One region of the Enterococcus olivae genome, then DNA from elsewhere that is predicted to be linked to it. Evidence: a T-box and tRNA genes for the amino acid it is inferred to sense, from the RefSeq annotation. Region 1 holds a T-box; the other holds one or more tRNA genes.
The links. A T-box is a leader RNA that pairs with one kind of tRNA and senses whether it is charged. The one in region 1 lies ahead of leuS (leucine--tRNA ligase), so its partner is inferred to be a tRNA-Leu.
Positions count from the first base shown of each region.

Region 2: it encodes a tRNA-Leu, which carries the amino acid that the T-box ahead of leuS (leucine--tRNA ligase) is inferred to sense. The anticodon was not compared.

Region 1 is NZ_JBSMVT010000007.1:67,956-84,229, forward strand. Features, by position in the region: gene ACWODM_RS06685 (Hsp33 family molecular chaperone HslO) at 1-532, shown strand, start outside; gene ACWODM_RS06690 (MerR family transcriptional regulator) at 534-1,223, shown strand; gene ACWODM_RS06695 (class I SAM-dependent methyltransferase) at 1,401-1,964, opposite strand; gene ACWODM_RS06700 (TIGR01212 family radical SAM protein) at 1,939-2,925, opposite strand; gene ACWODM_RS06705 (phosphatase PAP2 family protein) at 2,922-3,578, opposite strand; gene ACWODM_RS06710 (LysM peptidoglycan-binding domain-containing protein) at 3,851-6,100, shown strand; gene ACWODM_RS06715 (LysR family transcriptional regulator) at 6,233-7,144, shown strand; T-box leader at 7,192-7,402, shown strand; gene leuS (leucine--tRNA ligase) at 7,461-9,875, shown strand; gene ACWODM_RS06725 (LysR family transcriptional regulator) at 9,970-10,839, opposite strand; gene ACWODM_RS06730 (GNAT family N-acetyltransferase) at 10,948-11,322, shown strand; gene ACWODM_RS06735 (glycerate kinase family protein) at 11,616-12,731, shown strand; gene ACWODM_RS06740 (Ohr family peroxiredoxin) at 12,770-13,183, opposite strand; gene ACWODM_RS06745 (hypothetical protein) at 13,295-13,525, opposite strand; gene ACWODM_RS06750 (putative polysaccharide biosynthesis protein) at 13,798-15,444, shown strand; gene ACWODM_RS06755 (pseudouridine synthase) at 15,559-16,274, shown strand, end outside.
Region 2 is NZ_JBSMVT010000009.1:15,529-31,802, reverse strand. Features, by position in the region: gene ACWODM_RS07750 (glycogen/starch/alpha-glucan phosphorylase) at 1-79, shown strand, start outside; gene ACWODM_RS07745 (glycoside hydrolase family 13 protein) at 60-1,928, shown strand; gene ACWODM_RS07740 (hypothetical protein) at 2,040-2,786, shown strand; gene ACWODM_RS07735 (GNAT family N-acetyltransferase) at 2,880-3,266, shown strand; tRNA gene ACWODM_RS07730 (tRNA-Leu) at 3,422-3,503, shown strand; gene ACWODM_RS07725 (pyridoxal phosphate-dependent aminotransferase) at 3,685-4,902, shown strand; gene ACWODM_RS07720 (DUF2187 domain-containing protein) at 4,955-5,134, opposite strand; gene ACWODM_RS07715 (helix-turn-helix domain-containing protein) at 5,265-6,095, shown strand; gene nagA (N-acetylglucosamine-6-phosphate deacetylase) at 6,174-7,328, shown strand; gene ACWODM_RS07705 (ABC transporter ATP-binding protein) at 7,450-8,151, shown strand; gene ACWODM_RS07700 (FtsX-like permease family protein) at 8,161-11,571, shown strand; gene ACWODM_RS07695 (FUSC family protein) at 11,596-12,195, opposite strand; gene ACWODM_RS07690 (aromatic acid exporter family protein) at 12,441-13,418, shown strand; gene ACWODM_RS07685 (Gfo/Idh/MocA family protein) at 13,434-14,378, opposite strand; gene ACWODM_RS07680 (hypothetical protein) at 14,506-15,018, shown strand; gene ACWODM_RS07675 (M15 family metallopeptidase) at 15,037-15,840, shown strand; gene ACWODM_RS07670 (glycoside hydrolase family 73 protein) at 15,848-16,274, shown strand, end outside.

The DNA.
Region 1 (16,274 bases):
TTCAGGAAATCAGGCAGCGAGAGCCTTTCTGGAGGAGGCGATAACGGCAGCCGTACTATTTGGTGGCATCCATGATTTTCATACAAAATTCAGTTTTTTGTACCGATTTGGTAAGAATGAAAAAATATTTTGTGAGATCAAGCAAAACAACTTGTCTTTGGAATATTCGGAAAAAATGAACGAGGAAGACTTTGAGTTGGAAAGTTGGTTGAATCGTCCAGCAATCCTTTCGATCACCACTGGAAACTGGCAGACAGGTTTGCATACTGGCACAGTTGCTTTTCTTAACAAGAGACCCGGTGAAGCATTAACAGGTTTTTCTTTGCAAAGTGAACAGCTGTTGAGCGAGTTTTTGATTTCTCAAGAGCAGCCTACCAGCGGAATCCTGTTGCAAGGCATGCCTTTTGTTGAAAAGTCCGCATTAGCAGACATCCGCCAGCAAGTGCTGCAAAAACAAGAACTGCCACTGGCAAACTGGCTAGTGGCTGGTGAAGAGCTAGGAAGAGTCCTGTGGCAAAAGAAGGTGGAATAAGATGGAAAGATATTTGAAAATCAAAGAATTCAGTCATTTGGCAGGCGTGAGTGTCCGTACCTTGCAGTATTATGATGAGATCGGTCTGCTCCATCCGGCAAGAAAAAATGAACACGGTCATCGAATGTATGACAGTTCGTCCTTTTCGCAGCTATTCATGATCACTTCTTTGAAGAAAATGGGGATGACTCTCGAAGAAATCAAAGAAGTCTTGACTAAGGAACAGTCGTTGGCGACCTTTATTTATCAGGAAAAACGGCGAGTCGAAGCAGAGTTGATGGAATTGCAGCTACGCTTGATGAAGCTGTCTCGGATCGAAAGTCATTTGGAAGCGGGAAGAGAAGTCTCTCCTGAACTATTGCTTTTATTAGGAGAAGAGGAGATTTCAGAAGAACTGCTGGCTAAAATACAGGCAGAGCCTTTGCAGCCCTTTGACTTGAATGAGACCCAAACCTTTTTTAAGGAGCTGGAGCTTTGCTATGAACAGCAGTTGCCTGCTGACGATCCTTTGGTAGAAAAATGTATGAAATACTGGCAACAGATGAGTCTTGATCACGAGAGTTCAGCTGAATTGACGGCTTTTGCCGAAAAGTATTATGCCAAATATCCTGATCAAGCCCTTGGAATGAAAAAAGAATGGTACCAGTATCTAAAACAGAAAATCAAAGAAAGCGATCAAGATCCTTCTTAAAAAATTGGGGTTTTGATCGCTTTTTAGTAGCTAGAAGGAATTCCCTCGGTAGTACATAGGTGTTTTTTGCTTTCTTTTCGTTTCTTCTTCGCTTTCAAAAAAGCTATAAACTAATATAAAATAAAACGCCCTCCCGAAAGTTAGACCAAAAAAATCCAACTTTCGGGAGGCATTTTTTTATTTTTTCTCAATACAAAACAAGATCGGTGGCTGATTTTGCTGATTGATGAATTGATAGTTCAGGACATTGTATTCCTTTTGTGGCAGCTTGCTGCAATAGTCACGAACGGTTGTTAGCTCTTCTTCACCGCCTGGGTGACCATAATAAGCCACAATAATGATTCGACCTCGATGAGCAAGATGCTGTAAAAGCGTATCTAGCGCTTGTTGGGTAGTTGCAGGCAAGGTGATGACCTGCTTGTCGCTTTTTGGTAAATAGCCGAGATTAAAAATCGCCGCGTGGATCTCTTCGGTAGTCTCTAGATAATTCCCTAGGTGTTCATGACCATCCAAAATTAGTTTGACACGTGAGGGCAACTGGCGTTTAGTTAAACGATCCTGTGTATTTCTCAAGGCTTGCTCCTGAATATCGAAAGCATAAACTTTGCCAGTTTTTCCTACTAGTTCAGCCAGAAGTTCAGTGTCGTTTCCATTTCCCATCGTTGCATCAACGACATGATTCCCTGGTTGGACGGTTTCTTTCAGTAGACTATGGCTAAAATGCAGAGCAGTTGCCAACATGAGCAGCTTCTTCCTTTCGAACGTTGAATTTTCCCTGATAGGAATCTCTATAGAGCATTTCATCGTTGATTGCGTTTAACGTTTCCCATTTTTTCAGGCTCCACATGGGACCGACCAAAGTCTCGGTGGGAGCATCACCTGTCAGTCGATGAATGATGATTTCTTCAGGGATCATTTCCAATTGGTCACAGGTGATCTCTACGTATTGATCTCTTGAAAGTAATTGTAAACGTCCTTCGTGATAGTCACGCAGCATACGGGTATTACGCATCAGGTGCAACAGATGAAGCTTGATTCCTTGGATATCGCTATCCAAAATCGTTCGTCGAACATTTTCCCGCATCATTTCAGCTGTTTCACCAGGTAGACCATTGATTAAATGCGTACAGACACGAATGTTGTGCTTGCGTAATTTAGCGACACCCTCAAGATAAGTTTGATAGTCGTGCGCGCGATTGATCAAACGACTCGTCTCTTCAAAAGTCGTTTGTAAACCAAGTTCGACCCACAGATACCGCTGCTCATTGAGTTCAGCCAGATATTCTACAACGTCGTCCGGTAGACAGTCAGGGCGTGTACCAATCGACAAACCGACCACGCCAGGCAAATGGATCACTTGTTCAAAGCGTTCTTTGATTTCTTTCAAAGGAGCGTGTGTATTGGTAAAGTTTTGAAAATAGACGATATAACGATCGACTGTCGGCCATTTTTTATGCATTCGTTGGATTTCTTTTTCAAATTGGATAGGCAGAGGATCTTCCGGTGCTAAGATCATGTCTCCAGAACCGGAAACACTGCAAAAGGTACAGCCGCCATGCGCGACAGTCCCATCACGGTTGGGGCAGTCAAAGCCACCATCGATCACGAGCTTGAAAATTTTGCCGCCAAATTGCTGTCTCAAGGCATAGTTCCAAGAATGGTATCGTTTGTTTTTGTCTTCTGCATAAATGAATGAGGTCATTTTTTCTTCCTCTCCTTAACTTTGTTTGCTTGTAAAATATTTTTTTGAAACAGCGGATAAGTGAATAAAAGCCACGTCAAGCTCAATGAAAAGCCGCCGAGGATATCACTTGGAAAGTGGACCCCCAAATAAATCCGGCTAATCCCGATTAAAAGGATCAAACTAGCAAGAAGAACCTGCAGGATTCTCTGGACTGTCGGGTTTTTAATCAAGAATGGAATCAAACAGATCAAGGTTCCATAAAAGACCATGCTTGCTGCGGAGTGTCCGCTGGGAAAGCTAAAGCTGTGTTCCGTAACGAGGTGCTCTAGTGTCGGGCGTTCTCGCATAAAGACGAGCTTGATTGCTGGATTGGCGATTCCAGCGATCCCAATGACTCCTGAAGAAAACCAGATAGCTTCAACGCGTCGTTTGCCATAAAGCAAAAGGAGAAGAACCACCAAGAACAACAGGATGATTGTAAGAGGATTCGCAAGTCTTGTGACCTGTAGAAAAAAAGGACTCCAGCTAGGATACAGCTGTCGAACAGCCTGCGTCACGGTCTCATCGAAGGGTAGAAGCCAGCTAGGATAAAATTTAACGGAGAAGCCTAAAAAAGCCAATATAACCAGTGAAAGACTTCCCAGTATTCGTGTGTAATTTTTATTATTCATGAGGACTCCTTTAGCAATTCTATTTATGGAAACCATTATAGCACAGCTCGTTCTGTATTGAAGTTTTAGTCACAAAGTTGCAACATTCAAAAAGAGCGAGAGGTGGTGAAAAGACAGGGAAATGAAGCCTGGCTTCATGTTGAGAAAAGCGTGCAAAAAACTTCATGTTACAGAGATTTTACAAATGTTGAAAAGGGCTGTTTAAACTTTTATTAAGAATTAAATCCGTGTATAATTAATCTATCATTCTATAATCATTTGGAGGTAAAAAAATGGGAAAGACTTTGTCGAGAAAAGAACGCAGAAAATTAGAGCAACAGACTGCTTTACAACGTCAAATGAAAAAAAGCGCGGCCATCTTAGGTACGACTGTGACTGCGGTTTCTGCGGTTACGCCCTTGTTCCCTTTGGTCGATGTTCAGGCGGATAATGTTTCTGGCGCAGTTGCTTCGTATTCCTCCCCGGCACAATTTATTGAACAGATCGCAAATTACGCGAAACCCGTAGCAGACAGCAATGATTTGTATGCTTCTGTGATGATCGCGCAAGCAATTATTGAAAGTGGTTGGGGTCAAAGTTTATTGTCCAAAGCCCCTTATCATAATTTATTTGGTATTAAAGGCAATTATAACGGTCAGACGGTCTACATGAACACCCAAGAATTTGTAAATGGCCGATACGTGACGATGAAAGAACCATTTAGAAAATATCCATCTTTCCAAGAATCGTTTAGCGACAACGCACGCACGTTGAGAACCGTTTCCTTCCAGTCAGGTGTGTATTATTATGCGGGAGCTTGGAAGAGCAACACCTCTTCTTATCGTGATGCCACAGCCTGGTTGACAGGTCGCTATGCAACGGATCCAAACTACAATACGACATTGAACCGTGTGATCGAAAATTACAATTTGACTCGTTTTGATTCACCAGCTTCAGGAAATTCTGGTGGTATGATCAATACGAATACTGGTGGTGGCGGGAGTACATCTACTCCGACAACCGGTACTGGATCAACCTATACGGTCAAATCAGGAGATACTTTGTCAGCGATCGGCGCGCGTTATGGCGTAACAGTTAGCCAACTACAAAGCTGGAACAATATCAGCGGTCATTTGATTTATGTGGGACAAACGTTAAAAGTGAGCCAAAGCGGTGGTTCAAGCAGTACGGGTAATTCTAACAGCTCAAGTTCTTCAAACAATACGAACAATTCGTCCAACAGTTCAAATCAAAACAAAGGCACGACCTATACAATCAAATCAGGGGATACCTTGTCGGCAATCGGCGCGCGTTATGGTGTGACTGTTAGCCAATTACAAAGCTGGAACAATATTAGTGGTCATCTGATTTATGTGGGACAAACGTTAAAAGTGAGCCAAAGTGGTGGTTCAAGCAGTAGCAATAATTCAAGTAGCTCAAACAGTTCAAGTAATACGAACAATTCGTCAAGTAGTTCAAATCAAAACAAAGGCACGACGTACACGATCAAATCAGGGGATACTTTGTCGGCAATTGGTGCGCGTTATGGTGTAACTGTTAGCCAATTACAAAGCTGGAATAATATCAGCGGTCATTTGATCTATGTCGGACAAACGCTAAAAGTCAGTCAAAGTGGTGGTTCGAGCAGTACGGGTAATTCTAACAGCTCAAACAACTCAAGTAATACGAACAATTCGTCAAACAACACGAACCAAAACAAAGGCACGACGTACACGATCAAATCAGGAGATACTTTGTCGGCAATTGGTGCGCGTTATGGCGTAACTGTTAGCCAACTACAAAGCTGGAACAATATCAGCGGTCATTTGATCTATGTAGGGCAAACGCTAAAAGTGAGTCAAAGTGGTAGTTCGAGCAGTACGGGTAATTCTAATAGCTCGAACAATTCAAGTAGCTCAAGTAATACGAACAATTCGTCAAACAGCTCTAACCAAAACAAAGGCACATCTTACACAGTCAAAAATGGAGATACTTTATCAGCAATTGGTTCACGCTATGGCGTAACAGTTAGCCAACTACAAAGTTGGAACAATATCAGCGGTTATTTGATTTATGTAGGGCAAACGCTAAAAGTGAGTCAAAGTGGTAGCTCAAGTAATACGAGCAATTCTAACAGCTCGAGTTCTTCAAGCAGTTCAAGTAACTCAAGCAATACAAGCAGCTCAACAAGCAATACTAGTCAAAATAACAGCGGATCAACTTACACAGTTAAAGCTGGAGATACACTTTCAGGGATCGCCAGCAAAAATGGTGTGTCAATCAGCCAATTACGCAGCTGGAACAATATCAGTGGCGATTTGATTTTGGTTGGTCAAAAGCTGAAAACAAGCCAAAGCGGTAGTAGTGCGAGCAACACATCCAGTACTACACAACAAAATGCCAGTAAACAGTATCAAGTAAAACAGGGAGACAGTTTATGGCAGATCGCGCAATCTCACAATACCTCTGTTAGCCAACTACGTTCATTGAATAATCTCAATTCAGATACGATCTATGTTGGACAAACATTGAAAGTTAGCTAAAAACTAATCATTTACCGTAACTCTCATAAGAAAGTTACGGTATTTTTTGATTTTACTCAGAAAAAGATTGACCAACGGATAAACTTTTTCGTACTATAGAAAATAAAATCGTCTGGACAGGAGGAGGAACATTTGAATATACAACAAATGCGTTATGTTGCTGCTATTGCTAACAATGGTAGTTTTAGAGAAGCCGCAAAAAAACTTTATATTTCCCAACCAAGTTTGTCGCATGCAATCAAAGAACTGGAAAAAGAACTGGATGTTCAATTGTTTGAACGTACCAGACAAGGTGCGTCCTTAACTTCGGAGGGCATGGATTTCTTTCAATACACGCAGCCGATCTTAGCACAGGTGGAGCTTCTAGAAAACCGTTATCTGGCAAACGAGCAGCATGAGAAGCATTTTTCGATCTCTAGTCAGCACTACGATTTTCTTTCGATCATCATGAGTCAACTGATTCACGAATTTCAGGATTACAATGACTTTCGAATTTTTGAGAGTACCACGCTGAATGTCATCAAAGATGTGGAGCAGTACCGAAGTGAGATCGGTATCTTACTCTTTAATGAATCCAATCAGGCAGGGCTGAGTCGATTATTGGAAAATGGCGAACTGGAATATGAGATCTTAACGACCTTCCAGACACACATTTTTATGCGACGAGGGCATCCACTAGCCAAACAGTCTGTGATCCATTTGGACGATCTGCATGACTATGCCCAAGTACGTTTCACGCAGGAAACCAATAATTATACCTATTTTGCTGAGGATTTGATCGATTTTCCAGGAATCTCTCAGGTGATCCATACGAGTGATCGGGCAACCTTGACAGGGATTCTACAAGGCACGGATGCCTATGGTTCTGGTTCTGGTTTGGTTGAAGATCCCAAAAGCCAAGGGATCGTGTTGATTCCACTGGCGGATTCACCGGAAAATAAAATGGTCATGATCAAGAAGAAAAAACGCAAGATCTCAGGGATCGGCGAAGTGTTCCTGACAAAATTGCGCCAATATTTTGAAGAATTTCCACAATCTAAATAAATAAATTGAATTCAAAGAGCTTTTTTGATAGTATGTATTCAATGAATCGACTCACGTTTGAAAAGGAGTAGTAGATCGCGTTCTGTTTTTAGAGAGTACATGGCTGGTGAGAATGTACAGAGAACCGTTTGAACTCGCCTTTGAGTGATTGTTTTTCTGAAAGAAAGTAGGAAAGACACGGTGACGACCGTTACAGCGTTCGAGGCTGGATATCCAGCGAAAATAGGTGGTACCACGTTAGTTAATTACGTCCTATAAGAGGCTTTATTTGTGCTTCTTATAGGATTTTTTTATTTATTTTAAGGAGGAGACAGTGGTGAATTACAATCACAAGGAAGTTGAAAAAAAATGGCAAAAATATTGGGCCAAACACAATACCTTCAACACATTTGACAAAGAAGGAAAACCAAAATTTTACGCATTAGACATGTTCCCCTATCCATCTGGACAAGGTTTGCATGTGGGGCATCCGGAGGGCTACACCGCGACCGATATCTTGTCTCGTTTCAAACGTAGTCAAGGATACAATGTGTTGCATCCGATGGGCTGGGATGCTTTTGGCTTGCCAGCAGAACAATACGCACTAGATACTGGGAATGATCCAGCGGAATTTACCAAGAAAAATATTGAGACATTTCGTCGTCAGATCAATTCACTAGGTTTCAGCTATGATTGGAATCGTGAGATCAATACGACTGATCCAGACTACTATAAATGGACACAATGGATCTTTACGAAGCTGTATGAGCATGGGCTAGCTTATGAAGCAGAAGTTCCAGTCAACTGGGTCCCAGAATTGGGAACCGTGATTGCAAATGAAGAAGTGATTGACGGCAAGAGTGAACGTGGGGGTTACGATGTTGTCCGCAAACCGATGCGTCAATGGATGTTGAAAATCACTGCTTATGCTGATCGTTTGCTGGATGATTTGGATGATTTGGATTGGCCTGAAAGCATCAAAGACATGCAACGCAACTGGATCGGACGTTCTGTCGGTGCCAACGTGACCTTCAAGGTAGCGGAAACAGACAAAGACTTTACGGTGTTCACAACTCGTCCAGATACCTTGTTTGGTGCGACTTATGCAGTTTTGGCACCCGAACTGGAGCTAGTTCAAGAAATTACTACACCTGAACAAAAAGCAGCAGTTGAAGCTTACGTCGATATGGCTTCGAAAAAATCTGATTTGAACCGTACCGACTTGTCGAAAGAAAAAACAGGGGTCTTCACAGGCGCTTACGCGATCAATCCAGTCAACGGGAAAGAAATCCCGATCTGGATCGCCGACTATGTCTTGGCAACTTACGGAACTGGCGCAATCATGGCGGTTCCTGCCCATGACGAACGTGACTATGAGTTTGCCAAAACATTTGATTTGGAGATCATCCCAGTTCTTGAAGGCGGCAATGTCGAAGAAGCAGCCTATACAGAAGATGGTTTGCACATCAATTCAGACTTTTTGGATGGCTTGAATAAAGAAGACGCGATCGAGAATATTGTTGCCTGGCTGGAAGAAAAAGCAGTTGGTCAAAAAGAAATCAGTTATCGTTTGCGCGACTGGTTGTTCTCTCGTCAGCGTTATTGGGGAGAACCGATCCCAGTGATCCATTGGGAAGATGGCACAACAACGACTGTTCCCGAAGCCGAGCTGCCATTGCGTTTGCCACAGACAGACGACATTCGCCCAAGTGGTACAGGGGAATCTCCATTGGCGAATATTGATGAATGGGTCAATGTTGTTGATCCAGAAACAGGGAAAAAAGGACGCCGAGAAACCAATACGATGCCACAATGGGCTGGAAGCTCATGGTATTTCCTAAGATTTATCGATCCTCACAACAAAAACGAATTGGCAAGTTATGAAAAACTAGAGCGCTGGTTGCCGGTAGATATTTATATCGGTGGTGCAGAGCACGCGGTTCTACACTTGTTGTATGCGCGTTTCTGGCATAAATTCTTGTATGATATTGGTGTGGTTCCAACGAAAGAACCTTTCCAAAAATTGTACAACCAAGGGATGATCTTGGGAGAAAACAACGAGAAGATGTCGAAATCACGTGGCAATGTAGTCAATCCAGATGATGTGGTGAGTAAATACGGCGCCGATACCTTGCGTTTGTATGAAATGTTCATGGGTCCATTGGATGCATCGATTGCTTGGAGTGAGAATGGACTGGAAGGAAGCCGGAAATTCTTGGATCGCGTGTGGCGTTTGATCGTGGATGAAAATGGCAAAATGCGTGACCGGATCACGACCTTCAATGATGGTAAACTAACAAAAGTCTACAATCAAACCGTGAAAAAAGTAACGGAAGATTTCGAGCAGCTGCACTTTAACACAGCGATCTCTCAAATGATGGTTTTTGTTAATGATGCTTATAAAGCAGATGCGTTGCCTTACGAATATATCGAAGGATTTATTCAACTATTGGCACCGATCGCTCCGCACTTTGGTGAAGAGTTGTGGGAAATCGTTGGCAATGAAGAGGGAATTTCTTACACTGAATGGCCAGCTTATGATGAAGCTGCCCTAGTCGAAGATGAAGTGGAGATCGTTCTTCAAGTCAACGGAAAAGTACGTACGAAAATCAACGTACCTGCGCAAGCAAGCCGTGAAGAAATGGAAGAAATTGCCAAGAGCAATGAGATCATCCAAGGAAGCATCGATGGAAAAACGATTCGCAAAGTCATTGCTGTACCAGGTAAACTGGTCAATATCGTTGCGAACTAAGAAAGAACAGCAAACACCTTTCCAAGTAAAAATGGAAAGGTGTTTTTTTGATAGTATAAAAAATGGAGATTACCTAGGTATTCCCTAGATAGTTTTAATCGAGTTCTTCATAATTTTCCAATAAAAATTCAATAAATTGTTGACTGGCAAAGGATAGATTTTCTTTTTTCTTGCAAGCGACTGAAAGGTGACTGTGCAAGGCAGGAGAGATCGGTCGGCTAATGATCTCATAGCTATGATCAGCCAAGGCTGGCTGTGGCAGTAAGCCAACCCCTAAACCTAGCTCAACTATCGGCAAAAGAAGAGAAGGATCATTTACCTGATATTTGATTCTGCGACTGTCAAACTGCCCATTGAAGGATTCCAAGATTTCGTTGAAAGGTCCCTGATCTAAAACAACTAGCGTTTCTTCTTTTAACTGCTTCAATTCGATGACCGAGTGTTTCCCTAGGGAATGATTTTTCGGAAGCACTGCGCAAAATGGGTGACTAATATAGGTACTGGTCTCTAGATTTGCTGCTGCACGGGATGGAAGTAAACCCAAGTCGAGACTTTCCGTTTCGATCCACTTAGCAACAGAGCGATAACTGCCTTTTTTTATGATAAATTGGATGTTAGGATAGAGCTCTTGGAAATCCTTGATCATAGAGGCGAACCATCGGGCAGATTCACCTGAAGTGATGCCAATTCTAACTGTTCCTGCATTCAATTTTTTGATGTGAGAGATTCGAGCATCCAAGGCCTGTCTTTTTTCAATGATCTCTTCAATCAAAGGAAGCAGATCACGACCATCTTTTTTTAATCGAATCCCTGAACGAGAGCGCACTAGAAGCTGAATGTCCAGTTCATTCTCTAAGCGGTGGATGATTTGACTGATGGCAGATTGACTGTAGCCTAATTCTTCGGCTGCAAGGGTAAAGCTGCCCGTTTCGATTACTTTTTGAAGAATTAAAAATTTATCCAATGTATCACCTTACCTTATAGTAGTATTAATAAGATTGGTTTCACTTATCTAAAAATGGGACGTATACTTAAAGTAAGAAGTCAGAAACTTCAGGAATGGGGGATATTTATGAAAATTATTCAAATCGACAAGAAACATCCCGAATTACTCGAAGAAGAAACTGCAACACTAGAACAACTTAGCGATGACTTGGCACAACGTCCGATCGTCTATGTAGCAATGAAAAACAACAAAGTAGTTGCGACTTGTACGGTTGAACCGGAAGACAAAAAATGGAAGATTTTACGACTTGACAAGAATGAAAGTTTTCAAGGGAATGGCGTAGGGGACAAAGTTTTGTCAGAATGTATGGACTATGCGGTAAAAAATCAAGCAAAGGAATTGATCTTACTTGAAAAAGGGGCTTCAAGACCAGCTATGAAAATCAAGAATGGCTGCGTGGTCTGCATGAGTTATTTTATGATCAATAATTCTTTTGAATAGTCTTGTGAAAAAAATCAAGAATGCCACCAATTTTAAAAAAAAACTATGAAAAATCGATTAGAGTAACAACAGAATAAGCATGCTTGTTGATTCACTATTTTAGGATGAAACGTGTACTTTGTCAATTGAGATAAGGTATACGTTTTTTATATTTAGAAGAAATAGACTTATTTACTGTTTCGTCAATCAGCCGACTAGTCGTCGTTTGAGTCATAAAAGTTTCACGAGTAACAGTGAGTAAGAATCTCTTGTGGTGGGGTATAATAGAAGAAAAGCGAGAAAGGTCGGATATTATGAAAGTATTGTCGATCATTGATTCTTTTAAGAGCTGTGCCAGCTCTGAGGAATTGAATCAAGCGGTTTTGTCGGATTTGCCGGCAGCTATTTGGACAGAGAAAATCAATGTTCCGATTGCGGATGGCGGCGAAGGCACAATGGCAGCCATCTATGCAGCCCTTGATGGTGAATGGATCACCGTCAAAACTCAGGATCCTTTAGGAAAAGAACTGGAAGCTGACTACTTGTTGACAACGATCGATGGTAACAAAGCGGCAATCATTGAATCTGCAGCATTTATCGGTATCCATCTGAATAAACCTTCTGATGAGGCCGTTCGTCAGGCTTCTTCCTATGGGTTGGGTCTGGTGATCAAGGATGCTTTGGCACGAAAGGTCGATCAAATATATGTGTCGCTTGGCGGTAGCGGTACATCAGATGGTGGATTGGGATTGTTGGCAGCGCTAGGTGCAGACCTCAAGCCATCGGATAAAGGAAATCCACTGCTAGCAGCCGAGTCATTATCGCTTTCTTCCCTAGATGAAGGCTTACGAGAGGTACAGTTGTTTGCGCTGGCAGATGTCACGAATCCTTATACGGGTGACAAGGGTTTTGCAAAGATCTTTGCCCCGCAAAAAGGCGCCTCTGAAGAAACAGTAGTCGAGCTGGAAAAGCAAGCGAAAAAAATCGCGAAACAGATCCAAAAGGACTATCAATTGGAGTTGGATAAGGTTTCTGGTGCAGGAGCGGCCGGCGGATTGGGCGGAGCAATCAAGCTAATAGATGGAGAAATCGTTCCGGGTTTTCCAACGATTCAGGAAATGATTGGTTTGGATGAGCTGCTGAAGGGAGCGGATCTGGTCTTCACAGGTGAAGGTCAGATGGATGCGCAAACCGAACAGGGAAAGGTTCCTTTTGGAGTAGCAAAAGCCGCGGCTGAGAAAAATATTCCTGTGATCGGTCTTTGTGGCAGTCGTCAAACCACCCTAGGTGAGCTAGAGCAATTGATGCTGGGTGTTTTTAGTATCCAACAAGGACCAATTTCTTTGGAAGAGGCGATGGAGAAAACAAGGACATTAAAGAATATTCGACTGTTAGCGGCGGATCTTAGTCGTGTCTTCAATAAGCAATAAAAAAAGATGTTTCGCCGAAGCGAAACATCTTTTTGCGTTTATTCTTCTGCTTCGAAAGTAACTTCGACATTGCCTTTGATTGCTTTAGAGTAAGGACAAATATCATCGGTTTCTTTCATATAGTTCAATGTTTGCTCTTTAGACAAGCCTTCGATCTTACCAATCAAATGGACAGCCAAGTGCAAGGTTGTAAAATCAGGTAGGTCTCCTAACAAAGTAACTTCTGCACGTATCGAGCGAGGAAGATCTCCATGTCCGTCACGTTCTAATGGGAAAATCAGAGCACCGTTAAAGCAAGCTGAAAATCCTGCTGCAAATAATTCTTCAGGGTTTGTATAGCCTTCTTTTTTAGTACCGGTTGTTTTTACTTCTAAATGACCACTTAACGACTTGCTTACGCCTTCACGACCACCTTCGTTGATAACAGTTGAAACACCCATTTTTTTACTCATACATCTACACCCTTTCGTTTTATTATCTACTTTTACTATAGTACAAAAAACGAAGAATGAACAATGAAGTGCTTTGAAAAGACAAAAGAAAACGACATCCGGAGACGTCGTTTATTTCTTTGTATTCGCCAGACCAAAAAATAGCGTGATCGTTGCAATGATTGGGATAAACAAGACAAGCACAAAACCGAAAGGAACGGTAGAACGTGCGTACATGTGAGAAGCATCTGATAAGCCGATGATCCCTAATACAGTCAGCAGTTTCCAACCTAGTAGGCAGACGATCATGCCCATTAATCCCATGCTCGTATAAAATGTAAGTTTTTTTTGTTTAGTAGACATGCAACCAAGCTCCCTCTAATTTTAAATTCAATTCATTATACTAGAAATTTGCTGTAAGAAAATGAATGTTTTCATAAAGTAAAATTTGTAACATTTTTGTTACAAATCATTTGTCGAAGTTGCTCAGGCTATGATGGGATTGAGATCACACAAGAGCGCTTTCTGTTGCATGATTGTTAAATCCATGTAACGAAATAAAAAAATAGATTGCGACAAAGCTCATTTCCCATTAAAATAGGAATTACGTATGAAAGAAGATGGAGAAAAACTGAATGATAAATAATACAAAACAAACAGAAGTAGAACTGACCAACGAGGATAAGATGGCTCGCGGCTCTGCTTGGATGACGATCGGGAATATCGGTTCTCGACTGCTAGGCGTTATTTACATATTACCTTGGTATTACTGGCTAGGTGAAAACGGGGAAGTCGGGAATGCCTTGTTCAATATTGGCTACACCGTCTATGCCTTGTTCATTATGATCGCCACTGCTGGAATTCCTTCAGCGATCGCCAAACAAGTCGCCTTCCATAACTCCAGACAAGAGTACAAAACAAGTCAGCACTTGTTCACACGATCCTTGCAGGTCATGGCAGTCTTTGGGGTGATCAGTGCGCTGGTCATGTATTTTATGGCCCCTTTCTTGGCCAATGTTTCTCGGGGAGGAACAGACTTGATCCCCTCACTGCGCTCTTTGAGTGTCGCGCTTCTTGTGATTCCTGTCATGAGTGTGATCCGTGGCTATTTTCAAGGGATTCAGAATGTCGCGCCCTTCGCAATTTCTCAACTTGTTGAACAAATTGCGCGTGTCGTTTACATACTGATCGCGACTTTCTCGATCATGCGACTTGGTAGTGGTGATTACGTCGCTGCGGTGACTCAATCGACTTTCGGCGCCTTTATTGGGGCACTTGCCGGACTGGCGGTTCTGATCTATTATTTCCGAAAAGAAAAAATCAAGATGGATATCCTGGCTGAACGCAGTGTGGAAACGGTCGAGATCAATGCTGTAGGACTATTGCTAACGACAATCAAAGAAGCAATCCCATTCATTATTCTCGGTTCAGGAATCACAATTTACAAGCTATGGGATCAATTTACCTTTGTTCGGGTCATGAGTGGCTTTACCGAATACTCTCAAAGACAGCTAATCTCGCTGATGGCCTTGTTCAACGGAAATCCGGATAAGCTATCAATGGTTGTTATTGGCTTAGCGACTTCTATGGCGATCGTGGGCTTGCCCTTAGTCACAGAAGCTTATGCTAAAAAGGATGCTGCTGGTCTGGCGCGCTTAGTCAGCAACAACCTGCAGCTGTATATGTTTGTCATGATGCCCGCCACCTTTGGCATGATTCTACTGGCCTATCCATTGAATACCTTGTTCTATAATCCAAACCAATTGGGTGCCAATCTGTTAGTTGTGGTTTGTTTGTCAGGACTGGTCCAAGGCTTGTTCATGGTGACATCAGTCATGCTACAGGGATTGTACGAAAATAAATCTGCACTGGTCTTCTTTTTGATTGGTTTACTCGTGAAGATCTTGACCCAGTCAATGAGTATTCACTTGCTGGAATCTTATGGTCCGATCCTTTCAACGACATTAGGTTTAGGAGTGACCTGCTATTTGAATGTACGCAAGATCCACAAACGAACCCGCTTCAATCCGAATCTGACCTTCAAACGTACCGTATTGATTACTTTGATGACACTGGTCATGATGGTTTTTGCAGGGATCAGCAAAGGGATCTTCGGTTTGATGTTGAGCCAAGAAAGTAAGTTCCAGTCATTTCTTTTGATTTTACTGGTGGCAGCAGTTGGCGGCTTCATCTATATCTATATGGCACTGAAAATCCGCTTGGCTGACAAATTACTTGGCTCAGGAATGGCGCGTTTTAGAAGAACATTGCGAATCAAATAAACAAAAGAATTCGGAGGAGTACTTCTTCCGAATTCTTTCTATATGTAAAAGAAAGTTATCAGCTAGTATCAGGCTGATGAGTCAAGAAGAATCGAAGAAGGTGGAGAAAAAAAGATGCGTTTAGATAAGTACTTGGCAGATATGAATTTAGGTTCTCGCAAAGAAGTCAAAGGCTTGATCAAAAAAGGCTGGGTCACAGTCAATGGTGAGGTCATCAAATCAGATAAATTCCAAGTAAAGGAAATCGAAGATCAGGTGTTTTTGGATGGCGAGGAAGTGGTTTATCAAAAAGATTTCTACTATTTGCTAAACAAGCCGGCGGGAGTAATCTCTGCTACCGTGGATGATTATGAAGAGACCGTATTGGATTTGTTTGACGATGAGTCTTATCGGGAGGATCTATTTCCGGTAGGGAGGTTGGATAAGGACACAGAAGGTTTGCTAGTCATCACGAATGACGGCGCACTGGCGCATCGGTTGCTTTCACCGAAGCGTCATGTAGAAAAAGAATATTATGCAGAAGTATCTGGGATCTTAACCGAAAAAGACCAGGAGCGCTTTGCAGAAGGCTTGACGATCGATGGGGGAGAAGAGTGTCTGCCGGCTACTTTGTCGATCACTGCAGTCGATGAAGCTTCAGAGAGCTGTAGCATCCATTTGATTCTGCATGAAGGCAAGTTCCATCAAGTCAAACGGATGGTTCAGGCTGTCGGGAAAGAAGTGACTTATTTGAAACGAATCCGTATGGGCGGTCTACAATTGGATGAGTCACTAGCTTATGGAGAGTACCGTTCCTTGACGCCTGAAGAAGTCCAGTTATTGGAGAAGCG
Region 2 (16,274 bases), on a different contig from region 1:
TGAAGATATTTGGCAAATTGAGCCGATTTTTGCTCATACAGAAAAAGAGGGAACAAGCAATGTCTCTAATCAGATTTAATCCTTGGCAAAGTTACCATAAACAACCATTTGGAGCAGTCAAGGAAAATGGTCTCGCGCGATTATCTGTGGAGGTAATCGCCGAGAATATTGTACAAGTTTATCTGGTCATTCATAAAGATCATCAACCTGAACAGCGAATCATGATGCAGCAGCAAGAGAATGGTTTTTATTCTTACCAGTATTTCTTTAATCAGGGGAAAGGCTTGTATTTTTATCATTTTGAAGTCCATTCGACTGTGGCTGGTCAGACAAAGGTTGAGTATTACGGAGCCAGTGAACAGGGAGGAGAAGGTCAGCAGTATCCGTCAACTGACAGAATCTGGAACTTTCAAATTACCTGTTACCAAAAAGAAGAAACGACACCTGATTGGTATCGAAAGGGAACCTTCTATCAAATTTTTCCTGATCGTTTTTGTAATGGGAATAAAGATCAAAAAATCAATTCACCTAAGGAAAATACCTTTATTTATGCAACAGAAGAGGATGAACCCTTATATGTTAAGGGGCCAGAAGGGGATATCCTACGTTGGGATTTCTTCGGTGGGAATCTGCAAGGCATTATTAAGAAAATCCCTTATTTGAAAGAATTGGGAATCACGGGTATTTATTTAAATCCGATTTTTGAAGCCTGTAGTAATCATCGTTATGACACTTCAGATTATTTTAAAATTGATCCAGTTTTGGGAACGGAAGAGGATTTTAAAGAATTGTTGGATGAACTGCATGCCAATGATTTACATTTGATTCTTGATGGTGTATTCAGTCACGTCGGTCAAAACAGTCAGTATTTTAATGTCAACGGTTCTTACGGAGCGAACTCGGGTGCTTATCGAGATCGTCACAGTGAATATTTCTCATGGTTCAATTTTATTGACTATCCTCATGACTATGAATCTTGGTGGGGAATCAAAGATTTACCGGAGATCAATAAAAACGATCCGAAATTCCGTGAGTTTATCTTTGGCGAAGAAAAGAGTGTCTTGACGAAGTGGAACAAAATGGGGGTAGATGGTTGGCGTTTAGACGTTGCTGATGAGCTTCCAGATGATTTTATTGCCGGTATTCGTAAAAATCTCGATCGTTTTCCTGAAAAAATCCTGTTGGGAGAGGTTTGGGAGGATGCATCGAACAAGGTATCCTACGATGTACGCCGCAAATATATTTTGGGAGACCATCTACACGGTGTGATGAACTATCCCTTGCGTGACGGTGCGATCGATTTATTGAATGAACAGAAATCACCTGAGAATGTGGCTAAATCACTAACAAAATTGTATGAAAACTATCCTAAAGATATTTTTTACAACAATCTGAACAACATTGGGACGCATGATACTGAGCGTATTTTGACCATGTTGGGCAGCCACATTAAGAAACTGGACTTGGCCTTTGGATTCATGTTCTTGTTCCCAGGGATTCCCTGTGTTTACTATGGGGATGAAGCTGGTTTAGAAGGACGAAAAGATCCTGAAAATCGAAAATTTTTCCCGTGGAAGAGTATGAATCGGGAGATTTATGATAATTGTCGTCGTTGGATCCAGTATCGCCAAGATAACGACGTACTGATCAACGGAGATTTGAGTTTCTTCTATACAAACAATTTGTTTGGTATTTTGAGAAGAGATGGGGATCAATATGTTGCAATGCTAATGAATCCAACGAATTATCCTAAAACAGTCAATGGTAGTCTAACATTTATTGCTGAGGAAACACCGATGATTCAGGAAATCCGTACACGATTAAATAATCGGACGCTAGCTGAAAATAGTTATATTCTGATCAGCAGTAAGCAAAAACAGACAAGTATTGATTTAATGAAGCAAATGCAAAGTTCTACTAAAGTGTAAACGAGCAAAGCTGTTCTCTTTCTCTGTGAGCAGCTTTGTCTTTTTGTCTGTAGAAATTCCATGTTTTATGGTATTATAGAAGAAATTCAGCATTTAAAGGAATGAAAAATTATGGCGCAATATGAAGAAATCAAACGGAAACATTTTCGTTTTCCAGCATATTCAGATGAAGCAGGCGTAAAATTAGAATCCAATAGAGAAGGTTCTTCATTTTCCAATGATGAAAGCTGGATCATCACTGAGGAAAGTGGACAAGCACCTACACGCAGAGAGGATAAAGGCGAAGATCGTACTTTACGTCGCTCTCACCGTGTTAGTCAAGAAAAAGCGGGTCAAAGTATTGAGCAGAGAGAAGAACTGAAAAAACACCGCAAAAATTTACCTGATTATACGAAAAGATACCGGCCTGAAGTTACTTCTACAGGAAAAAAACATTTGTTTGGTGAAGCAGCTCCTCAAAGTACCTTTAAAGTAAAGGAAAAACGTTCAGAACCTGTAGCTCCTCAAAGAAAAAAAGGAGAATTCACCCGCTCTTACTTTGTTCCTAAATATATTCCAGCTTCTATGATTCCTGATGAGCCTACTGATAAAGTCGAAAAACAAGCACTTGAATCTGCGATGGCAAAAGACAGTTACCTACTTTTCGATACTGAGCCGTCAGCATTTCAAGAACGAAAAGATACGGATCCTGCTGTTAGCAAATTTAAGCAGCCGAATTCTGAGGTGTCTATGACTAGAAGCCAGTATCGACGAACTTCAAAAAAAGAGAAAAAACGTTCGGTGCTAGATCAGTCGCTGGAAGGTCTGATTCAAGATGAAACCTTTGAATCAGAAAGTAAAGGCTATTTCAAAAAGTGATTTGACGACCTCAACAGCTATTGTTGAGGCTATTTTTTCATATTGAGAAGCAATTGCTGTGGTAGAGTAAACGATTATTCAGGAGAAAAATAGATGATTGATTCAGTTGATTTAGATATTGTTTATGCGATTCGCTTAAAAGCCATGTATCCAGGAGAAGACGTGGAGATTGTGAAGGTTCCTGGAGATGAACATGCACATCACTACGGTTTCTTTGATGCGGACCAATGTGTCAGCGTGGTGTCAGTATTTATGGAAGAAAACGGTTGTCAGATTCGAAAATTTGCCACATTGCCAGACTATCAAAACAAAGGATTTGGTACGCAACTGTTGAATGAGATTTTAAAAACGTACAGCAAACCCTTTTTCTTGAATGCGCGTAAAGCAAAAATCGGTTTTTATGAAAGATTTGCTTTCAAGGAAACCGAGAACACTTTCATCAAAAATGGGCACGAGTATGTCGTCATGATTCTCGAATAGGTATGGTAATGGCCGACAATAATTAAATCCTTTTCGTAGTCAAGTGTTGTTAGACGAAGTTGATTTAAATGGTGACAAATAGTTGAGAAATCCGCGAATTTTTTAAGCAAATATTGACAAAAAATTCAATTCCAAGTAAAATTTTATTGTTGTAGGCGGATGTGATGGAATGGCAGACATGTACGCTTGAGGGGCGTATGAGCTTAGCTCGTACGGGTTCAAATCCCGTTATCCGCATAGGTGAAAGCTGATATCGACTGTTGTTGATGTCAGCTTTTTTTATTTTTTCACTAAGAGCTCCAAATTTTTTGCGCGTTTTTCCAGAAAATTTGCTATAATAGAAACACTTAAAAAAAGTGAGAAAAACAAGGAACACATTGAAGTACACAGGAAGTATATAAGTGAAAAGAGGATGACTATGAGAAATTTTGAAAAGTCTAGTAAACTTGAAGGTGTTAGTTATGATGTACGTGGACCTGTTTTAGAAGAAGCAGATCGCATGCAGGATGAAGGAATCAGTATTTTAAAATTAAATACTGGAAACCCTGCGACATTCGGATTTGAAGCGCCCAATGAAATTGTGCGCGATTTGATCATGAATGTCAGAGAGTCAGAAGGTTACTCTGATTCAAAAGGAATTTTTTCTGCACGTAAGGCAATCGAACAATATTGTCAATTAAGAAATTTTCCAAATGTAACGATCAATGATATTTACACAGGTAATGGTGTGAGCGAGCTGATTACAATGTCAATGCAGGGACTTTGCGACAATGGGGACGAAGTATTGGTTCCGATGCCGGATTATCCTTTATGGACCGCATCGATCTCATTGGCTGGAGGAAAGCCTGTTCATTATATCTGTGATGAAGCGAGTGAGTGGAATCCTGATGTAGCAGATATTCGCTCAAAAATTACTCCTAAGACAAAAGCGATCGTATTGATCAACCCGAATAATCCAACGGGGGCGGTTTATCCAAAAGAAATTCTAGAACAAATCGTTGAGGTTGCACGCGAATTTGATTTGATTATTTTCTCAGATGAGATCTATGATCGTTTGGTTATGGACGAGTATGAGCATATTCCGATTGCAACACTGGCACCGGATCGTCCGGTGGTGACTTTCAGTGGCTTGTCCAAATCTCACCGCGTGGCTGGTTTCCGCGTAGGTTGGATGGTTTTAAGTGGAGAGAAAAAAGGTATCAAAGGATACATTGAAGGATTGAACATGTTGTCTTCTATGCGGTTGTGTTCAAATGTATTGTCTCAGCAGATCGTCCAAACCGCATTAGGCGGTCATCAAAGCATGGACGAATTGATGCTTCCAGGTGGCAGAGTATACGAGCAAAGAGAATTCATCTACAATGCGATCAATGAGATTCCTGGGCTATCGGCAGTCAAACCGAAAGCGGCATTTTATATCTTCCCTAAAATCGATACGAAGCGATTTAACATTTTGGATGATGAGAAATTCGTGCTAGACTTCCTACATGAGCACCATATTCTGTTGGTTCATGGTGGTGGGTTTAATTGGCAGGAACCGGATCACTTTAGAATCGTCTATTTGCCGAATATGGAAGATCTAAAACTGACCGCAACGAAAATGCAGGAATTTTTAGCTACTTACAAACAAAAATAAAAAAAACGGAGAAACCAATGTTTAAAGGTTTCTCCGTTTTTGATTGTAGCAATTAACTAGCTAGTATTTCACATTTCTTTTTACTGACGATCATGCGACCGCTAAATTTGTCCATAATTTCTTTGGAAGGTTCGTTGACTTGTATGAGAAATGAATTTTCGTATTCTCGTTCGATAAATCCAAAAAGAGTCAGATCTTCCCACTTAAATGTTACGTTTGTCTTCGTTTCCATGCTTGTCACTCCGTTCTAACCTATAGGAAATCCCGAACATCTCTATAGATTGGAATTTTCCTTTGTTACATTATGTGTTAAAATGTACAAAAAGTGAAATGCGAATTCGCATATTTTAGGAGAATAAAAAATGGACGTTTTACAGGAAATAAATTTTGGAGAAACCATCAAAAAAATTCGTAAAGAACAAAACATGACTCAAAAAATGTTGTCTCAGGGAATCTGTGCGCAAAGTGTCCTCAGTCGGATTGAAAATGGGATTGAAGTTCCGAATGTGATCGTCTTGCAACAGATCTGTCAGCGATTAAATATTACGATGGATAAGCTGCTTTACTCACAGCCAAGTGAGATCCAGCAAATCAATGCCTTATTTCTGAGAATCCACTACCATTTGATTCATCAAAATTATCAGCAAATGGAACAGCTTCTGGAGAGTTCCTCTTTGACCGAGCATTTGTATTTGGATACGGATCTTCAATTGTATTATTATTATTTAGGAAGCTGTGAATTTTTTTTGTATGATGCTCACGATGCGGCGATTCAATCTCTGAAAAAAGGGCTTTCTTATACGTACACCAAAGGAAAGAACAATGTTTCAGCGATTGAGATTCAATTAATGAGCTGTTTAGGTCGTGTTTTTGGTAGTGCCGGTAACAATGAGCAGGCGACCCATTATTTAAATCTAGCCTATGCATCGCTTCAGTCTTTACCAATTGAATCAATGCGTTTTGAATTGAGCAAGGTCTTTTATAATTTTGGCAGTTTTCTTTTTGGAATCGAAGAAGATGAGAAAGCTTTAGAGGTGGCAGAACAAGGGATTCTTTGGGCACAGCAGCGGAGTAGCTATTATTATTTAGAAGAGTTGTTTTCTTTGTGTGGAAAGATTTGTAAGAGAATAGGGCTGGTGGAAGAAGCAAAGGAATACATGGATCTGTCTCATTGTATCCAAAAAATCCGCTGAAATGGTGTAGACCTTTCTTGACATTTTTTCTAATTAAGAGTAATTTTAAATTAGAAAAGACATAGAGGAGAGAGACAAATGAGAACATTTGTAAGCGCAACGAAATTTTTCTTGAAATCAGGGGTCAAAGGTCCTGGATACTTAGAGATTGTTGATGGAAAATTCGGTGAATATTTTTCAAATTTACCAGAGGAAGAAGTAACGCTGATCGATCATTCTGACAAATGGATTGCGCCGGGGTTAGTTGACACGCATATTCATGGCTATATGAATCATGATGTGATGGACAATGACGCGGAAGGGATCAAGGTCATGTCGGAGGCTCTGTTGGCATGTGGAGTAACATCTTTTTTACCAACAACATTGACTTCGAGCAAGAAACTATTGAAAGAAGTCGCAGCGACAGTCGGTAGCGTCCAAAAAGAAGTGACTGGAGCCAAGATCCAAGGTATTTATTTTGAAGGCCCATTCTTTACAGAAGAATACAAAGGTGCTCAAAATCCGTCTTATTTCGGTGATCCAGATATCGAGACTTTTCATGAGTGGCAAGAAGCTTCTGGCGGTATCATCAAAAAAATCGCTTTGGCTCCCGAACGTGAAGGAGTCAAGAAATTCGTTGAACAAGTGACCAGTGAAAGTGTAGTTGTTTCTTTAGGCCACAGTAACGGTACCTTGGAAGACGCTGCTGAAGCCGTAGAAGCAGGTGCGAGTGTCTTTGTTCATGCCTTCAATGGGATGCGTGGATTGAATCATCGTGAACCAGGAATGGTCGGGGCATTGCTGAGCTTACGGGATGTTTTCTCAGAGTTGATTTGTGATGGACATCATGTTCATCCAAGTGCGGCTAGTATCTTGATGGAAAAAGCTGGTCATGATCATGTGGCATTGATCACCGACTGTATGATGGCTGGTGGAATGCCTGATGGTGATTATATTTTGGGAGAATTTCCAGTAGTCGTCAAGGAGGGCACTGCCCGTATGCAAGAAGGCAATCTTGCAGGAAGTATCTTAAAATTAAAAGAAGCAATCAAAAATGTTGTTGATTGGGGATTGGCAACTCCTGAGCAGGCAGTAATGATGGCCAGTTTGGTACCGGCCATCAGTTGTAAGCTTGACGATGTTTGCGGTATGATCAAAAAAGGCCGTGATGCAGATTTTATCGTTTTAAATCCAGACATGACCTTAGAAGCCACCTACTTAGATGGTAAGCAGCGTTATGCTATATCTAAATAAGTGAATGGTTGAAAAATCCTAGTGATTAGTAAAAGAAGGCAATCAGACAAAAATAGTCTTGATTTCCTTCTTTTTTACGTTGTGTTAAACTAATATTGAAGCGTAGAAAGGAGCGCAAAGGATGAGTTACATTGATGTCATTGACGAAGTAAAAAAATATCAAATGGGTGACACGACGATCATTGCAAATGATGGTGTGACCTTTGGGGTGGAAAAAGGAGAAGTGGCTGTGATTTTAGGTCCGAGTGGGGCCGGTAAATCCACGGTTTTAAATATACTTGGTGGTATGGATAGCTGTGACAGTGGGCAAATCGTTATTGATGGTGTCGATATTGCCGATCATGATGCCAAGCAGTTGACAGAATACCGTAGAAACGATGTAGGCTTTGTTTTTCAATTTTATAATTTGGTTCCTAATTTGACTGCTCGAGAAAATGTTGAGCTAGCGGCTCAGATCGTAGAACAGGCAATGGATGCAGAAGAGATTTTGCTTCAAGTGGGCTTAGGGAAACGAATGAATAATTTTCCTTCTCAATTATCAGGAGGAGAGCAACAGCGGGTAACAATCGCGCGTGCTTTGGCGAAGCGACCAAAACTGTTGCTTTGCGATGAACCAACAGGGGCATTGGATTATGAAACAGGAAAACAGATTTTACAGATTTTAGAAGACACGGCTCGTAAAATAGGAACGACTGTCATTATTATTACTCACAACTCACAAATTGCGCCAATGGCGGATCGAGTGATTCGGATCAATGATGCAAAAGTTCGGAGTATTGAATACAATGACTCGCCAACACCTATTTCTCAAATTGAGTGGTAGGGGGAAAAGATGAAGAACAATGCATTATTAAAAAGTAGTATAAGAGAAATCAAACAGTCTCCCGCTCGCTTTTTTTCCATTTTGGGGATTATTTTTTTGGGCGTCGCTTTTTTCGTCGGGATCGGTGCAACGGGTCCTGATATGATCAAGTCCGCTGGCAATTATTATGAGGCACAGCGTTTGGCAGATGTTTCTGTCCTTTCGACTTTAGGATTTTCAGAAGAAGATCAAGAATATCTTGAAGAACGTTCGGAGATCGATACGATCGTCTTGCAATATATGACGGATATCCATATTGCATCAAAAAATGAGATTTTTCGTTTTTACAGCTTTGACAAGGACAAATTGAACCAGCCGAAGTTGGAAGTTGGAAGACTTCCGGAAACAGCCGATGAGGTTGCCTTGGACAGTCGTAGCCAATTTCTTTATGAGTTGGGGGAGACGATCGAGATTACCGACTCTGACGATACAGAAGAAAGCTTGGCCAGTCATACACTAGAAATTGTCGGATTTGTCACTAGTCCGGAGTTTATCGATAATTCCAAACGCGGCAATACCAATGTCGGAAATGGTGCGGTTGATTATTTTGCTTTGTTGGTCGATGAGGCTTTTCAAACGAATGCCTATGCTCGTATGTTGCTGACCTTCAGCAATCTAAAAGAAGTGGCTGCTTACTCAGACGAATACGAGGAAAAAATTGATAAAAATATTGAACAATTGGAAGAATGGCTTGAGCCGAGACAACAAGAACGTCTGATAGAGATTCAAGAGCTCGCCAATAAAGAACTTGAAGAAAACCGTCAAAAGATCCAAGATGGGGAAAAACAGCTAGAGGATGCTGAAAAAGAACTCCAAGAAGCCAAGGAAAAATTAGATGAGGGAAGAGCAGAATTACGTTCCGGGAAAGCGGAGTTTCGTGAGAAAATCACTGCGGCAAAGGCAGAGATCCGCGGAAAAGAAGCACAATTGCGACAAGGTTCTTCTGAGCTACGAGAGCAAGAGCGCACGTTAAACGAAAACCAGCGGGAGGTAGACCGCCAAGCAGGGGCGCTGGAGAGCTACGAAGAGCAGTTGGGTCAACTAATGGATCAAAGAGATCAACTGGAGGATACCTTGTGGCAGTTGCAAAATGCTCAAGACTCTTATCAAGAGTTAGTTTCCTTATTAGAGGAAGTAGACCAGTTGCCTGTCGAAGAGATTTCAACTATTTTGGAAGATATCCGAGGAGAGCTACGTTATTTGATCAGTCAGCTTCCGGAATCTAACGAATGGGCTGGTCAGATCGATCAGCTTTTGGATCTGGTAACACCGGAGACCTTAGCTACACTCAGACAGCAGATTAACGCTTTGGGAGGAATGATCCAATCCCAAATCACCACATTGGAACAAAGTCTGGCACAAATCGACTCTGGCATGGCGGAGATTACTGCTGGACAAGAACAGCTATATGCGGCACAGCGCCAATTGGATGCTGGTCGACAACAGATTGAAGCTGCGAAAGAACAGATCGATAGTGGCAAAGACCAATTAGCTGAAGGAAAAGCCCAGCTGGCAGTTGAGGAAGAACGAGGGAAGAATCAACTAGAAGCTGCTGAAAAAGAGTTGGAAGCTGGAGAAAAAAGCTATGAAGAAGGTCTAGAAAAATTCAATGAGCAAAAAGAAAAAGAGCTACCAAAATTAAAAGAAGCACAAGAAACATTGGAAGAAGAGCAGGATAGGGTAGATGATTTGGAGCCGGCTGAGTTTACCTTACTGGATCGAATCAGCAATCCTGGTTATGCAGAATATCAATCGAACGCCGATCGAATCTCATCGATTGCTACCGTTTTCCCAACGATTTTCTTCTTCATCGCAGCCTTAGTTAGCTTAACCACGATGGGAAGAATGATCGAAGAAAAACGAGTAGAGATCGGTACGTTGAAAGCACTTGGCTATAAAAACAGCGAAATCGCGCAAAAATTTCTGATCTATTCTTTATCTGCAGGTTTGTCCGGAGCTGTTTTAGGTTTGGCTGTCGGTTTTTATCTGTTTCCAACGATTATCATCAGTGCTTATGGACAGCTCTATAATATCAAAGAGTTTGCTACACCATGGTATTTGGGCTACAGTAGTATCGCTGTTGTCATCGCACTTGCCTGTACGGTCGGGATCGCCATGGTTTCTCTGAGAGTCGATTTATTCAGTGCGCCAGCCGTCTTGCTACGTCCGAAAGCACCCAAAGCCGGTAAACGTATCTGGCTGGAATATCTTCGTCCTTTATGGAAAAGATTGAGTTTTATCCAAAAAGTAACAATGCGTAATCTTTTCCGTTACAAAGCACGCATGCTAATGACGATTTTTGGTATCGCAGGTTGTACAGCGATGATTTTGACTGGTTTTGGTCTAAGGGATTCAATCAGTGATATCGTTCCAATCCAGTTCACTAAGATCTGGCATTATCAGGGAATCGTCACTTTCTCTGAACGTCCAGAGCAAGATGAGTATGAAACGTATCTGAATGAAGTAACTGATTTACCAGACTATCAAGAGCATCTGGCAATTTCGTCTGAAACCTTAGTGATGGATCAGTCTGGGAAAGCTAGTCAGGATGTAACGGTCTATGTACCCGAAGATACCGAGAAACTGTCTGAGTTTGTCTTATTCAATGACCGTCAGACAAAAGAAGTCTATCAGCTGACAGATGATGGAGCGATTATCAATGAAAAGCTGGCTAAACTATTTGAACTATCGGTGGGGGATTCTTTGGTTTTGAAAAATGCGGACAATGAATCCTTTGAAGTAACTGTTTCAGCAGTTGTTGAGAATTATGCTGGACATTTTGCCTACCTGTCGCCAGAGTATTTCGAAGAAGTTTTTCATGAGACACCGGAGTACAATACAGATTTGTTGTTGTTTGAAGGGGAACAATCGAAGGAAACCGAGCAAGAGATCGCCGAAAAATTGATGGAGCATGAGGAAGTGATCAATGTCAGCTACTTGTCTGATTCATCGACGTCCTTGGATGACACGACTGCTACATTGAACATCGTTGTTTGGGTGCTGATTATTTCAGCTGGTTTGCTGGCGTTTATTGTCTTGTACAATCTAAACAATATCAATATTTCTGAGCGGATCCGTGAATTATCGACAATCAAAGTTTTAGGATTTTATGATAATGAAGTGACCATGTATATTTACCGCGAAAATATTTTTCTAACATTCTTTGGGGTTTTGACTGGATTGCTTATGGGGCGAGTGCTCCACAGCTATGTACTACAGACGGTTGAACTGGATATGATCATGTTTTCGCCGGCTGTCCATACGGTGAGTTATCTTTATGCAAGTTTGATCACGGTATTCTTTACTATCGTTGTTGGGCTGGTCATGTATTTCAAACTGAAGAAAGTAGATATGATCGAAGCATTGAAGTCAAATGAGTAAACAAAAAAGTGAGACGATTTCGTCTCACTTTTCTTTTTCGTTTTCATGTTTTATTTGTTCTTGGATCTCAAGTAAACGTTCCTCCAGAGAAGCTTCCTCTTCTTTCAGAAGGGTCAGATCATCTTTGATTTCCTGTACTTTTTCCGTTTCGGGCGGTTGAATGATAGCATTCAGAAAAATCGCTATCAGTATTCCGATAAAGGTATCTAAAACACGAGCTAAAGCATAGCCAACCGATTCTCCTGTAGGAATACTCATTGTAATCATCAGCATGGTTGCGACAGCTGAAATAATTCCGGCATTATTGTTGATGCCGTCAGAAACAGTAATCACTAGAGCTACTAGGATCGGGAGTGCAATCAGTTCGACAACGAAGTTAGGGCTAAAATACTGCTGTAGCAACAGATAAAAAATAGCAGCTAGTCCGCCGATCGCATTACCGATCACCCGTGATTTTCCAAAAGTGTAGGTTGAAGTCAGGTCTTGACGCAAAGAAAAGACGGCAGCCAAAGCGGCAATCAATGGTTGTCCACGATCGAACAACTGAAAAATCAAAATACAGATCAATACAGCCAATGAAGATTTGAATGTTCTCATTCCAAACCTAAAACGACCTAAATGCATGATTGTCCTCCTTTTTGTTAGGTATCTCCATAATAGCGAAACTTCAAAGGAAATTCTAGTCTAAACTCCTTATGTTTAGTATAATTCTAGTATTGAGGTCACAATTTCCAAATAGTGTTGTTTAGAACTGCTTACTACCCAGAGAAGTCTGCTTTTACCAGCTGCAAGCAAGATCTTCTGTCAGAGAAGCGTTAATATAAAAAATCAAGTGACTATAATATTGTCACTTATTGGGAGGAGTCTGCATGAAAATTGGTTTGAGAACGGTGAAGACCGCAGTAGCAGCTGTATTGGCGATGCTTTTGGCAGGTGCTTTGAATTTGTTGTATGCTCCGTCAGCAGGAATCATTGCTGTTTTGAGTGTAGGGAACACAAAAAAATCCTCTGTAGATACAGCTTTGGCTAGATTGATCTCCTTGGGGATTGCTACGAGTCTGTCCTTCCTTTGCTTTACGCTGATTGGCTACAACGCTCTAGCTTTTGGTGTATATTTGCTGTTGTTTATTTCTATTTCAGCAAAATTTCAACTGACCGACGGAATCGTAGTAAATTCTGTGTTAGTCACGCATTATATGATGGAAGAATCTTACTCCTGGCTACTGATTAAGAACGAATTTTTACTGATGACGATCGGTGTTGGTTTTGCTTTGTTGCTAAATCTCTATATGCCGGATATTGAAAAACAGTTAAAGCAGAAACAGTTGAATATTGAAGAAAATTTTCGTGAGATTTTATCTGGCATGGTCAGGACTTTGAATCAGAATCCGAAAGAGATGTTAGACAAAGAATGTCAAAAATTGTTGATCTTTATTCGTCAAGGGCAACAAAAAGCTCAGATGTATCAGGAAAATCAATGGCAAAGGACTGATGTGTATTACGAAGAATATTTCTCGATGCGCCGGACACAGGTTCGGATGTTGTCAGATATGGTCAATCTTTTAAAAGACATTGAAGTAGAAGAAACATTGGTAGAAAATCTGCGGCCATTACTGGAGTTTACTGTAGAGACTTTTCATGAGGCGAATGATGGAACGGAGATTTTAAAACGGATTGATGCTGTTTATGAAATTTATCGAATGAAGCCACTGCCTCAAGACAGAGAGGAATTTGAAAATCGTGCCAGACTATTCCAGTTTTTACAGTCTTTTAAAAGTTTTATTGAGATCAAAACAGAATTTTCTAAATCGATCGCTAAACTAAATGAAGAGACAGCTAGTGAATAGCTGTCTCTTCATTGCTTACCAAAAACTACGCATCTGATCTAGAATACGAATAACATCTTGTGTCAAAGGCAAGGTGCGATTTTCTGCACCTTCGACGGTGTCGATGAATGTTTGGATTTCATAATTGAGTGCTTCGCTTGTCTCTCCGGCAGTGATCGTTTCTTTAGAACTATCCAAATAGGTAATCTCTGCTTGGTCTGCACGAGGGTAATCGTCTATTGTAATGAAGCCTTTTTCAAAGGCAACGATCCCTTGTTTAGGCATCTTCGTTTGGAATGAAAGAGTGACAGAAGCCATTTCGTCTTTTTCGTTTCTCAAAACGGTGATCGATTGTTCGTCGACACCAGTCTCGAATTTCAAGACATCACTGAATAATACTCTGGGTGTTTCTGTTAGGAAAAAACGAGCAAATGAGACAGCATAGGTACCGATATCCAATAGCGCTCCGCCAGCTAATTCTGGATTAAAGAAACGATTGGTCGGATCGGGCTCTTTGTAACTACCAAAAGGTGCCTGGATCATTTTTAATTTTCCGAGTTTTCCGCTCTCAGCAATTTTTTGAAGCTCTAAATACAAAGGCATATTGAAGATCGTCATTGCCTCTTGTAACACAAGATTTTTTTCTTTAGCCAGCTCAATTTCCTCAACTAGTTCTTGACTGTTCATGGTGATGGCTTTTTCGCACAAAACATGTTTCCCCGCTTCTAATGCTGCCATAATGTAGCTGTGATGTACATTGTTTGGTACGGCGATATAAATGAAATCGATGGCTTCATCCGCCAGCATTTCATCCACTGATTCATAAGCATTCGGGATCGAGAATTTTTCTGCGAATGCTTGGACTCGAGGATATTTTCGAGCGGCAACGCCAAGGATCTCACTGTTTTCACTATGGAAACCTTCTGCAAATTGATGGGCGATGTCACCTAATCCAATAATGCCCCAACGATAGTCTGTCATTTTTTTGTCTCTCCTTTTCTTCTAAGTACTCTCAGTATAACAAAGTATGTTAAAATTGAGAAAAGTTAGTAGCAAAAAGTTTCTTTTCTTTTCAAATTTAAGTAAAATAAAAACGGAGGGATCAGATATGCATGATATATATATTGAACTGGTTTTAAGTGCGATTCAGGAGCAGTACGGCACTGAGTCGTTATTTTATGAAAACAATCTAGGTATTTCTGATGAAAAATGGACAAGTTGGAAAAATGGGAGAACAACATTAGCGCCTGAAGAAAATCAAAAGGTCAAGAATTTATTTAGTGATTACGAATGGATGTTACTCCAAAAAGTATTGCGCCAAACAATCATTTATCCTGAAAAACGAGGAGTTGCGGTGAGTGAATACCGCAAAATGAAAACAGAGATTGCCCGTAAATGGTTAAATATCGGTCTTGGGACGGTGGAAATGTCTCAAGCAAAAGAGGAAAATAATGCTAACCAATTCTTGAATCTGCGAGTAGGCATTCAGTATGATGAGTGGGGTTTTGATGATATTTTGACTTTTCGATTGCCAGCAACTTTACAGCAACATCTGGAAAACGAACAAGTAGCTCTGTTAGATTGGGTCAATGAGAACTTAGAAGAAACTTACAATAAATGATCGAGAGGAGAAAAAACGGTGAGAAAATTGATACAGACGGTCAGCTTGCTACTGTTAGGCATCGGTGCCATTTACGGGATCAATCGTTGGGTGACAAGACCAGTGACGGCTGTAGGCGGAGAATCTGTAACCGTTGAATCAAAACAAGTACAGACTTTTGTAGAAAATGAACCAAACTTAGAAGCAACAGAAAAAGCTGATACATCTAATTTGCCGGAAGGCTCGATCGAAGATTGGAATCTGTTTTTGATTGGTCCGGACAGTCCAATGGAGGAAGATTTTTCAGAGGATCTACTGACAGAGATACCCGGAAGTGTGATGCAATTGGATCGTCGGGTGATCGACTCCTACGAGGCCTTGAGTGCTGCGGCAACTGACGCAGGATTCCCTCTGGCAATTGTATCTGCCTACCGTTCCGTCTCTTATCAGGAACAAGTATTTGCCGACGATGTTGCAGTGAATAGGAGCCAAAACATGACGGAAGCAGAAGCCGTGGAAAAATCCAAACAAACGCTGACTGAACCTGGACATAGTGAGCATCACACGGGCTTGGCGATTGATATTGTTGATGAAGATTGGTTGAACAATTATCCGCAAACCATGCTAGATGAGGCTTATGGGGATGAACCGGGTGCTAAATGGCTGGCTGAGCATGCACGGGAATATGGCTTTATTGTCCGTTATCCAAAGGGAAAAGAAGACATCACGAAAATAACTTATGAACCATGGCACTTTCGTTATGTTGGTGTAGAACATGCCAAATACATTGAGGAACATCAGCTGACACTAGAAGAATACATTGATTTATTAAAGGAAAAGTAGGTTATATATGAAAAGAAAAAAAAGAACGCCCCTTAGGATACCGGCAATCATTGTCGGTTTTCTAATGATTGGACTGGCTTTTATCTATTCGTTGAGAAGCTTGACTGAACCCGTACTTGTACAGGGAGAGCTAGCTTATGAAGAAAATGCAAATCTGACCCAGCAAGAATTTATTGAACGACTGCTTCCTCATGCAAAGGAATTACAAGAGGGTTACGGCATTCTTCCAAGTATCATCATTGGACAGGCGATCTTGGAATCGAACTGGGGACAAAGTGAGCTATCCAGCAAGTACAATAATTTGTTTGGGATCAAAGCTTATGGTGAACAAGAAAAAATAAAAATGGATACCCAGGAATTTGTCAATGAACAGTGGGTCACAATCAAAGGTGATTTTCGTGTGTACGAATCTTGGGAGCAATCGATGGACTCTC